2 regions of the Streptomyces sp. NPDC020681 genome follow, and region 1 is predicted to be linked to the other one. Evidence: predicted binding sites of a transcription regulator. Region 1 holds the regulator's gene; the other holds the start of a gene.
What was found. The regulator HrcA, encoded in region 1, represses chaperone genes, less so after heat shock. The targets are predictions, from matches to a motif close to TTNGCACTCNGNNNNNCNGAGTGCNAA.
Positions count from the first base shown of each region.

Region 2: groES (co-chaperone GroES) is a predicted target of HrcA. The motif match lies at 1,623-1,649, and genes of this name have one in related genera.

Region 1 covers NZ_JBIRTX010000024.1:8,563-12,997, forward strand. The annotation lists gene ACH4YL_RS35280 (nitronate monooxygenase) at 1-37, opposite strand, end outside; gene dnaJ (molecular chaperone DnaJ) at 143-1,282, opposite strand; gene hrcA (heat-inducible transcriptional repressor HrcA) at 1,283-2,308, opposite strand; gene ACH4YL_RS35295 (MBL fold metallo-hydrolase) at 2,478-3,209, shown strand; gene ACH4YL_RS35300 (DUF3097 domain-containing protein) at 3,220-4,029, shown strand; gene hemW (radical SAM family heme chaperone HemW) at 4,261-4,435, opposite strand, start outside.
Region 2 covers NZ_JBIRTX010000014.1:79,548-83,982, reverse strand. The annotation lists gene groL (chaperonin GroEL) at 1-1,077, opposite strand, end outside; gene groES (co-chaperone GroES) at 1,170-1,478, opposite strand; gene ACH4YL_RS28570 (polysaccharide deacetylase family protein) at 2,152-3,027, opposite strand; gene ACH4YL_RS28565 (methyltransferase domain-containing protein) at 3,185-4,363, shown strand.

The DNA.
Region 1 (4,435 bases):
TCGGATACCGGCAAAGATCGGTCAGTGCGGAGGACATGCGTGCATGGTGCCATGCCACTCCGCGCCCATCGAATCCGGAGGCGGGCCGCACTCCGCAAGGGGGTGCGCCCCGCCCTGTCCGGGCACCGGCAGACGCCTCGGGCTACCGACCGTTGAACGCGTCCTTGAGCCGGGAGAACAGGCCCTGCTGACCCGGCTGGAACTGGCCCAGCGGGCGCTCCTCGCCGCGCAGCTTCGCGAACTCACGCAGCAGCCGTTCCTGCTCCGGGTCCAGCTTGGACGGCGTCATCACCTCGACGTGCACGATCAGGTCGCCGCGGCCGCCGCCGCGCAGATGCGTGATGCCGCGCCCGTGCAGCGGGATCGACTGGCCGGACTGCGTGCCGGGACGGATGTCGACCTCCTCGAGGCCGTCGAGCGTCTCCAGCGGCACCTTCGTGCCGAGCGCGCCCGCCGTCATCGGGATCGTCACCGTGCAGTGCAGATCGTCGCCGCGCCGCTGGAACACGGCATGCGGCAGCTCGTGGATCTCCACATAGAGGTCACCGGCGGGCCCGCCGCCGGGGCCGACCTCGCCCTCGCCCGCGAGCTGGATCCGGGTGCCGTTGTCGACGCCTGCCGGGATCTTCACGGTCAGCGTGCGACGGGACCGGACGCGGCCGTCGCCGGCGCACTCCGGGCACGGCGTCGGGACCACGGTCCCGAAACCCTGGCACTGCGGGCACGGCCGCGACGTCATGACCTGGCCCAGGAACGAACGCGTGACCTGGGAGACCTCACCGCGGCCGCGGCACATGTCGCAGGTCTGCGCCGAGGTCCCCGGCGCCGCGCCCTCACCGGAGCAGGTCGTACAGACCACGGCCGTGTCGACCTGGATGTCCTTCGTCGTGCCGAAGGCGGCCTCGTTGAGGTCGATCTCCAGGCGGATCATCGCGTCCTGGCCCCGCCGCGTACGCGACCGCGGGCCCCGCTGCGACGCCGTCCCGAAGAACGCGTCCATGATGTCCGAGAAGTTTCCGAAGCCACCGGCTCCGAAGCCGCCCGCGCCACCGGCGCCGCCGGCCTGGGACAGCGGGTCGCCGCCGAGGTCGTAGACCTGCTTCTTCTGCGGGTCCGACAGCACCTCGTACGCTGCGTTGATCTCCTTGAAGCGCTCCTGAGTCTTCGGGTCCGGATTCACATCCGGGTGAAGCTCACGCGCCAAGCGCCGAAACGCCTTCTTGATCTCGTCCTGAGATGCGTCGCGGCGCACGCCGAGTACGGCGTAGTAGTCCGTGGCCACTTACGACTCCGCCAGGATCTGTCCGACGTAACGTGCCACTGCGCGTACCGCTCCCATCGTTCCGGGGTAGTCCATGCGGGTCGGTCCGACCACGCCGAGTTTGGCTACTGCCTCGTCGCCCGAACCGTAGCCGACCGAGACGACGGACGTGGAGTTGAGGCCCTCATGGGCGTTCTCATGACCAATCCGTACCGTCATGCCCATGCCGCCCGATTCCTTGGCCTCGCCGAGGAGCTTGAGCAGCACCACATGCTCTTCGAGCGCCTCCAGCACCGGCCGGATGGTCAGCGGGAAGTCGTGCCCGAAGCGGGTGAGATTGGCGGTGCCGCCGATCACCAGACGCTCCTCGGTCTCCTCGACCAAGGTCTCGAGCAGCGTGGAGAGCACCGTGGAGACGGCGCCGCGGTCCTCCGGCTCGAAAGAGTCGGGCAGGTCCTGCACCAGCTGCGGCACATCCGCGAACCGGCGTCCGACGACCCGGCTGTTGAGCCGGGCCCGCAGATCGGCGAGCGAGGTGTCGCCGAACGGCGCGGGGCAGTCGATCATGCGCTGCTCGACCCGTCCGGTGTCCGTGATCAGCACGAGCATCAGCCGGGCGGGCGCGAGGGAGAGGAGTTCCACATGCCGGACGGTCGACCGGGTCAGCGAGGGGTACTGGACGACGGCGACCTGTCGGGTCAGCTGCGCCAGCAGCCGTACCGTACGGCCGACGACGTCATCCAGGTCCACCGCTCCGTCCAGGAAGTTCTGGATGGCGCGGCGCTCGGGCGACGACAGCGGCTTGACTCCGGCCAGCTTGTCGACGAACAGGCGATAGCCCTTGTCCGTCGGAATCCGTCCGGCGCTGGTGTGGGGCTGGGCGATGAAGCCCTCCTCCTCCAGCACGGCCATGTCGTTGCGCACGGTGGCCGGTGAGACCCCGAGCTGGTGACGCTCGGTGAGCGCCTTGGAGCCGACGGGCTCCTCGGTGCCGACATAGTCCTGGACGATGGCGCGCAGCACTTCGAGTCTGCGTTCGCTGAGCATCGCGCACACCTCCAGCTGTGGATCCTCGGTGGGGACTGCCTTGGCACTCGATACGTCCGAGTGCCAGCATTTCCCCGTGCCAGTGTACGGCCGTGGGGTAGGCACCTAGCAAGGGCGGCCGGCCACGCTACCGCGCGCTTGTGCTGGTCGTTGCCAGTAGCGTCGCCGTATGGACGTCAGTTGGGAAGACTTCGGCTGGGAGCGGCTGGCCGACGGGGTGGGGCGCCGACGGCTGCCGGTCTGGGACGCGACCATTGGTTTGATCGCCGGCGAGGACGCCGTCCTGATGTACGACACGGGTTCCACGCTCCGCGAGGGCGCCGAGCTCCGCACCCAGGCGCAGGCGCTGCTGGGCGGCCGCCGGGTGACGCATATCGCACTGAGCCATCCGCATTTCGACCATGTGCTGGGGACGGCGGCGTTCGCGGGGGCCGAGGTGTACGGGGCGGTCGGCGTGGCCGATCTCATGCGGCGGGACCGGGACGAGCTCCGGGCCGAGGCCGTCCGGGAGGGTGTCGGCGTGGAGGACGCGGCGGAGGCGACCGATCTGATGGTGACGCCGCAGCATCTCGTCTCCGGCGAGTGGACGCTGGACCTCGGTGGCCGCCAGGTGCTCCTGGCCAACGTCGGCCCCGGCCACACGGGTCACGATCTGGCCGCGCTGGTGCCGGCCAGCGCGGCCGGCCCGGAGGTCGTGTTCTGCGGCGACCTGGTGGAGGAGTCGGGCGAGCCGCAGGCGGGCCCGGACGCGATTCCGTCGCGCTGGCCGGCGGCGCTGGACCGGCTGCTGTCGCTCGGCGGCGAGGACGCGGTGTATGTGCCGGGTCATGGCGCGGTGGTCGACGCGGACTTCGTCCGGGCACAGCGTGAAGCGCTGGCGGAGCGCTTCGGGGTGTCGTAGCGTCGGCCAAATGCGCAGCTACAGCCCGGACCTGACGCCCCCGTGGAAGCGGTCGACACCGGTCCCCGAGGTGCCAGCGGAACCCGATCTGGTCGTGGAGGAGGTCGCCACGGGCTTCTGCGGGGCGGTGATCCGCTGCGAGGCGGGGACCGTGACGCTGGAGGACCGCTTCGGCAAGCACCGGGTGTTCCCCCTGGCCCCGCGCGGCTTCCTGCTGGAGGGCCGGGTGGTGACCCTGGTCCGCGCGTCCACGGCGGCCCCGTCCGCTCCGGCCCGCACGGCCTCGGGTTCGGTCGCGGTCCCCGGCGCGCGGGCCCGGGTGGCGCGGGCGGGCCGCATCTATGTGGAGGGCCGGCACGACGCGGAACTGGTCGAGAAGGTCTGGGGCGACGACCTCCGCATCGAGGGCGTCGTCGTCGAATACCTCTCCGGCATCGACGACCTCCCGTCCATCGTCGCCGACTTCGCCCCGGGTCCCGACGCCCGCCTCGGCGTCCTGGTGGACCACCTGGTCCCGGGGTCGAAGGAGGACCGGATCGCGGCCCGCGTCACGAGCGCCCACGCGCTGGTGGTGGGCCACCCGTACATCGACGTCTGGGAGGCGGTGAAGCCGTCGTCCGTTGGCATCCGGTCCTGGCCGACGGTCCCCCGGGGCGAGGACTGGAAGACGGGCATCTGCCGCGCACTGGGCTGGCCCGAGAACACGGGCGCGGCATGGCAGCACATCCTGTCGCGGGTGACGACGTACAAGGACCTGGAGCCGGAGCTGTTGGGGCGGGTCGAGGAGCTGATCGACTTTGTGACGTCGCCGGCGGGGTGACGGTCCCGGGAGTCTTTCCCCACCACGCCGCTTTCCCGAATCGGGGGCAGATCCCGGCCCCCGGACCACGTCGGCTGCGCGCCGCGGTGGCTGCGGGTCCCGGCCGCCGGAGGCGGCCTTCGCCAGCGCCCTCCCCCGCCGCCGACGGCGCGCAACCACCCACCGGAGGCGGTCACTGAACGTGACCCTGAAACGGGTGGGCGGGTGGGACAGGACGACCGCCGAAGGCGGTCAGTCCACCAGGTCCCGGACCACCGCGTCCGCGAGGAGCCGGCCGCGCAGCGTCAGGACCGCCTGGCCCGTCTCGTACGGGCCAGGCTCGAGCAAGCCGTCCTCCAGGGCCTTGCGCGAGGCCGACAGGCCGGACGGCCGCAGCAGCGACAGCGGTACGCCCTCGATGAGCCGG
Region 2 (4,435 bases), on a different contig from region 1:
GTCGGAGTCCGTGGACTCGATCTCGGCCTTGATCTGGTTGACGCGGCCCGCGACGTCCGCGGAGTTGCCGCCGCCGTCGACGATGACGGTGTCGTCCTTGGAGATCGTCACGCGGCGGGCGCTGCCCAGCACGTCGAGACCGGCCTGGTCGAGCTTGAGGCCGACCTCCTCGGCGATGACGGTGGCACCGGTGAGGGTGGCCATGTCCTGCAGCATCGCCTTGCGGCGGTCGCCGAAGCCCGGGGCCTTCACCGCGACGGCGTTGAAGGTGCCGCGGATCTTGTTGACGACCAGCGTGGACAGGGCCTCGCCCTCGACGTCCTCGGCGATGATCAGCAGCGGCCTGGAGCCGCCGGCCTGGATGACCTTCTCCAGCAGCGGCAGCAGGTCCTGGATCGAGGAGACCTTGCCCTGGTTGATCAGGATGTACGGGTCGTCGAGGACGGCCTCCATACGCTCCTGGTCGGACACCATGTACGGGGAGAGGTAGCCCTTGTCGAAGGCCATGCCCTCGGTGAACTCCAGCTCCAGACCGAAGGTGTTGGACTCCTCGACGGTGATGACACCGTCCTTGCCGACCTTGTCCATGGCCTCGGCGATGAGCTCGCCGACCTGCTGGTCCTGCGCGGAGAGCGCGGCGACGGCAGCGATGTCGGCCTTGTCCTCGATCGGACGGGCGGTCGCCAGCAGCTCGTCGGAGACGGCCTTGACGGCGGCGTCGATGCCCTTCTTCAGGGCGGCCGGGGAGGCACCCGCGGCGACATTGCGCAGGCCCTCGCGGACGAGCGCCTGGGCCAGCACGGTGGCGGTGGTGGTGCCATCACCAGCGATGTCGTTGGTCTTGGTGGCCACCTCCTTCACCAGCTGCGCGCCGAGGTTCTCGTACGGGTCCTCGACCTCGACCTCGCGGGCGATGGTGACACCGTCGTTGGTGATGGTGGGTGCGCCGAACTTCTTGTCGATGACGACGTTGCGGCCGCGGGGGCCGATCGTCACCTTGACCGTGTCGGCAAGCTTGTTGACGCCGCGCTCGAGGGCGCGACGGGCGTCCTCGTCGAACTTCAGAATCTTCGCCATGGGAGCTTTCTGTCCTCTCAAACGAGCTGCGCCCCTGGCCACCCGGCGACATCAGTGCGGGAGCCAGGGGCGCAGATCAAAACGTGGGTGAATTACTTCTCGACGATTGCGAGCACGTCGCGAGCCGAGAGGACGAGGTACTCCTCGCCGTTGTACTTCACCTCGGTGCCGCCGTACTTGCTGTACAGCACGACGTCGCCGGTCTTGACGTCGAGCGGCAGGCGCTCGCCGTTCTCGAAACGACCCGGACCGACCGCAAGGACGACGCCCTCCTGGGGCTTCTCCTTCGCGGTGTCCGGGATGACCAGGCCAGAGGCCGTGGTCTGCTCGGCGTCGAGCGGCTGGACCACAATGCGGTCCTCGAGCGGCTTGATGGCAACCTTGGAGCTGGCGGTCGTCACGATCCGACCTCCCCCTTCGGAGATCTCACGGGGTTAACTGTCTGAGTGGCGACCAGGTGGATCCGTCGTCGCGGGTGCCGGACCTGCCTGTCGCGCGTTGGCACTCTCCAGTGGGGAGTGCCAGAGCCGAGACTATGACCGCGATTAGCACTCGGTCAAGCGGAGTGCCAATCCACTGCGCTGTGCGAGTCCCGCAGACTGCCCGCGAGGGCCGGGGCGCGGGTGCTCGATCATTGTGCGGCGGTGCGACCCCGATGGGGACAACGCGCGTGCGCGCCACTCCGTTCCGCACGAACGTACGGACATGTGCAGCGGCCCGTCGTCACGGCTGCGAGGCGGAATGAATCCCGTGGATACGGCGCAGCAGACGGGTCGTCGGTTCCGTGAGATCGGGGGCCTGAGGGCCGTCGGTGCGAGGTGACAGGCGGGGGCCGTGGTCCTGGCGGGCGTGGTTCTGGCGGGCGTGGTCCTGGCGGGCATGGTGCGCGGGAGGGCCGGGATCCGCGCCCGCGCGCGGCTGGGCGGGGGCGGAGTACCGGACGGGGCGGAGCAACCCTCTGCACGGCCTTGCTGCCGAGCCGTTCGATGGGATCGACGCACGGCGTACAGCCCGAGGAGGCGAGCAGCGCACCGGTCACGACCGCCAGCGCGGCCGGAATCCGGTGCGCGCCGCTCATACGTAGTCCTCCAGCTTCGCCACCGCGTATCCCTTGTCCGTGACCGTCTTCATCACGCGCCGGATCATGTCGGGCATGGTGCCCTTCCAGTCATCGCGCCCGCGGAAGTGCGTGAGGATGATGTCGCCGGGATGCAGGTCCCGGTCCCATTCCCGCCACTCCATGTGATCGGGAAACGCCTCGGCGGCCCACAGGGGCACGGCCTTGACTCCGCACGACTTGGCGGCGCGCAGGGTGCTCTCGTTGTAGTTCCCGTACGGCGGACGGAAGAGCGGCGGCCGCTTTCCGTAACGCTTCTCGATCTTCGCCTGCTGACCGCAGATCTCGGTCTTCTGCTTGGCGTACGAAAGTCCGGGCAGATAGCGGTGGTTGAGGGTGTGGTTGTGCAGCGAGACGCCGAGATCCTGCATCCGCTTGAAGTAGCCGTAGTTGTCGTTGATCACGTAGTCGCTGAGGAAGGCGCTGTACGGGATCTTGAGCTCGCTCATCATGCGGAGCAGGTTGGGGTCCTTCTCCGCGCCGTCGTCGATCGTCAGGAAGACAATCTTCTCCTTGACCGGGACCGTGGTGAAGACCGGTGGCAGGGACTCGCCACCGTCGACCTCGAAGCCCTTGCGGGTGGTGATCTTCGGCTTGACGGCGGGCGGCCGAGGCGCGGCCAGCGGAGTCTTCGCGAGCCCCCACTTCTTGGCGACGGCGGCGCGCGCGACCTGATCGCGCCGGACCTTCTCCGTGTACGCGGCGAGCGCGGCAGCCGGACCCGCCGGCCCTTCGGCCAGCTGACCCGGGGCGGGCTCCGACCCGTCGCGCTCGTCCGAGGGCCCGGCCGCGCAGGCGGAACCGGCCAGGGCGACGAGGAGCACGCCCGCCATCACCCGTACGTGTCGCAGTTGACGAACCGGCGGGCAATTCACCCGGCTTTTCTGCTTTTGTCTTACTAGCTGCATGGCGCCGCATCCTGTCAGCGCCGGACCCGGACGACCGGCCGACACCGCCGCCACAGGCGCACCATCCCCCGCCTGGCCCACAATGGGTCCGGTGAACGACCTCGACTCATTCGCCGCGCTCCGTACCGAGGAAGGCCGGGCCCTGCTCGCCGAGCTGCGGGACTACGACCCCGCACAGGAACTGGCCGTCGCCACCCGCCTGCGCCGCGAGCACCCGGCCGGACTGGTGTCGGCGGCACTGGGCCAGGCACGGCTGAGGCAGCGGGCCGCGGCGAAGTTCGGGGCCGAGGACGCGCAGCGGATGTTCTTCACGCCCAACGGCGTCGAACAGTCCACCCGCCGCACCGTCGCCGCCTACCGCGCCGAGCGCTTCGCCGCTCTCGGCGTGCGCAGCGTCGCGGACCTCTGCAGCGGCATCGGCGGCGACGCGATCGCACTCGCCCGCGCCGGCATCCGGGTCCTCGCGGTGGACCACGACCCGCTGACCGCGGCCGTCGCACAAGCGAACGCCGAAGCGCTCGGCCTGGACGGACTGATCGAGGTCCGGTGCGCGGACGTCATGGAGACCGACTCGGCCGAGTACGACGCCGTGTTCGTGGACCCGGCCCGCAGAGGCGGCCGGGGCCGCATCTTCGACCCGGAGGCGTACTCGCCGCCCCTGTCCTGGGCCATCACGGCAGCCCGCACCCGCCCGCACGCCGCACTCAAGATCGCACCGGGCATCCCGCACGAGGCGGTGCCGGAGGACGCCGCGGCGGAGTGGATCTCGGACGGCGGCGACGTGAAGGAAGCGGTCCTCTGGTTCGGCACGTCCCCGGGCACAATCACCGCGACCCTGCTCCCGGGCCCGCACTCCCTCACCGGCCGCGGCCTGCCGAACCCACAGGTCCGCAAGACGGGCCGCTTCCTCTACGAGCCCGACGGCGCGGTCATCCGCGCGCACCTGGTCGCCGAGGTGGCACAGGAGCTGGACGGCGGACTGCTCGACGAAACGATCGCGTACATCACGGCGGACGAGCTGCGCCCGACGCCGTACGCGACGGCGTACGAGATCACCGACGAACTCCCCTTCAGCCTGAAGAGGTTGAAGGCCCTGCTGCGGGAGCGGGAGGTCGGCGTCCTGACGGTGAAGAAGCGCGGCTCGGCGGTGGAGCCGGAGGAGCTGCGGCGGAAGGTGAAGCTGCAGGGGCGGAATGCGGCGACGGTGTTCCTGACGCGGGTGGCGGGGGCGCCGACGATGCTGATCGGGCAACCGGTGTAAGCGGGTTCACATGTGCCGCGTCGTTTGCAACCGCCGTGCTGTCAGCGGACGTTGTTAGTGTTCATGGTTGCG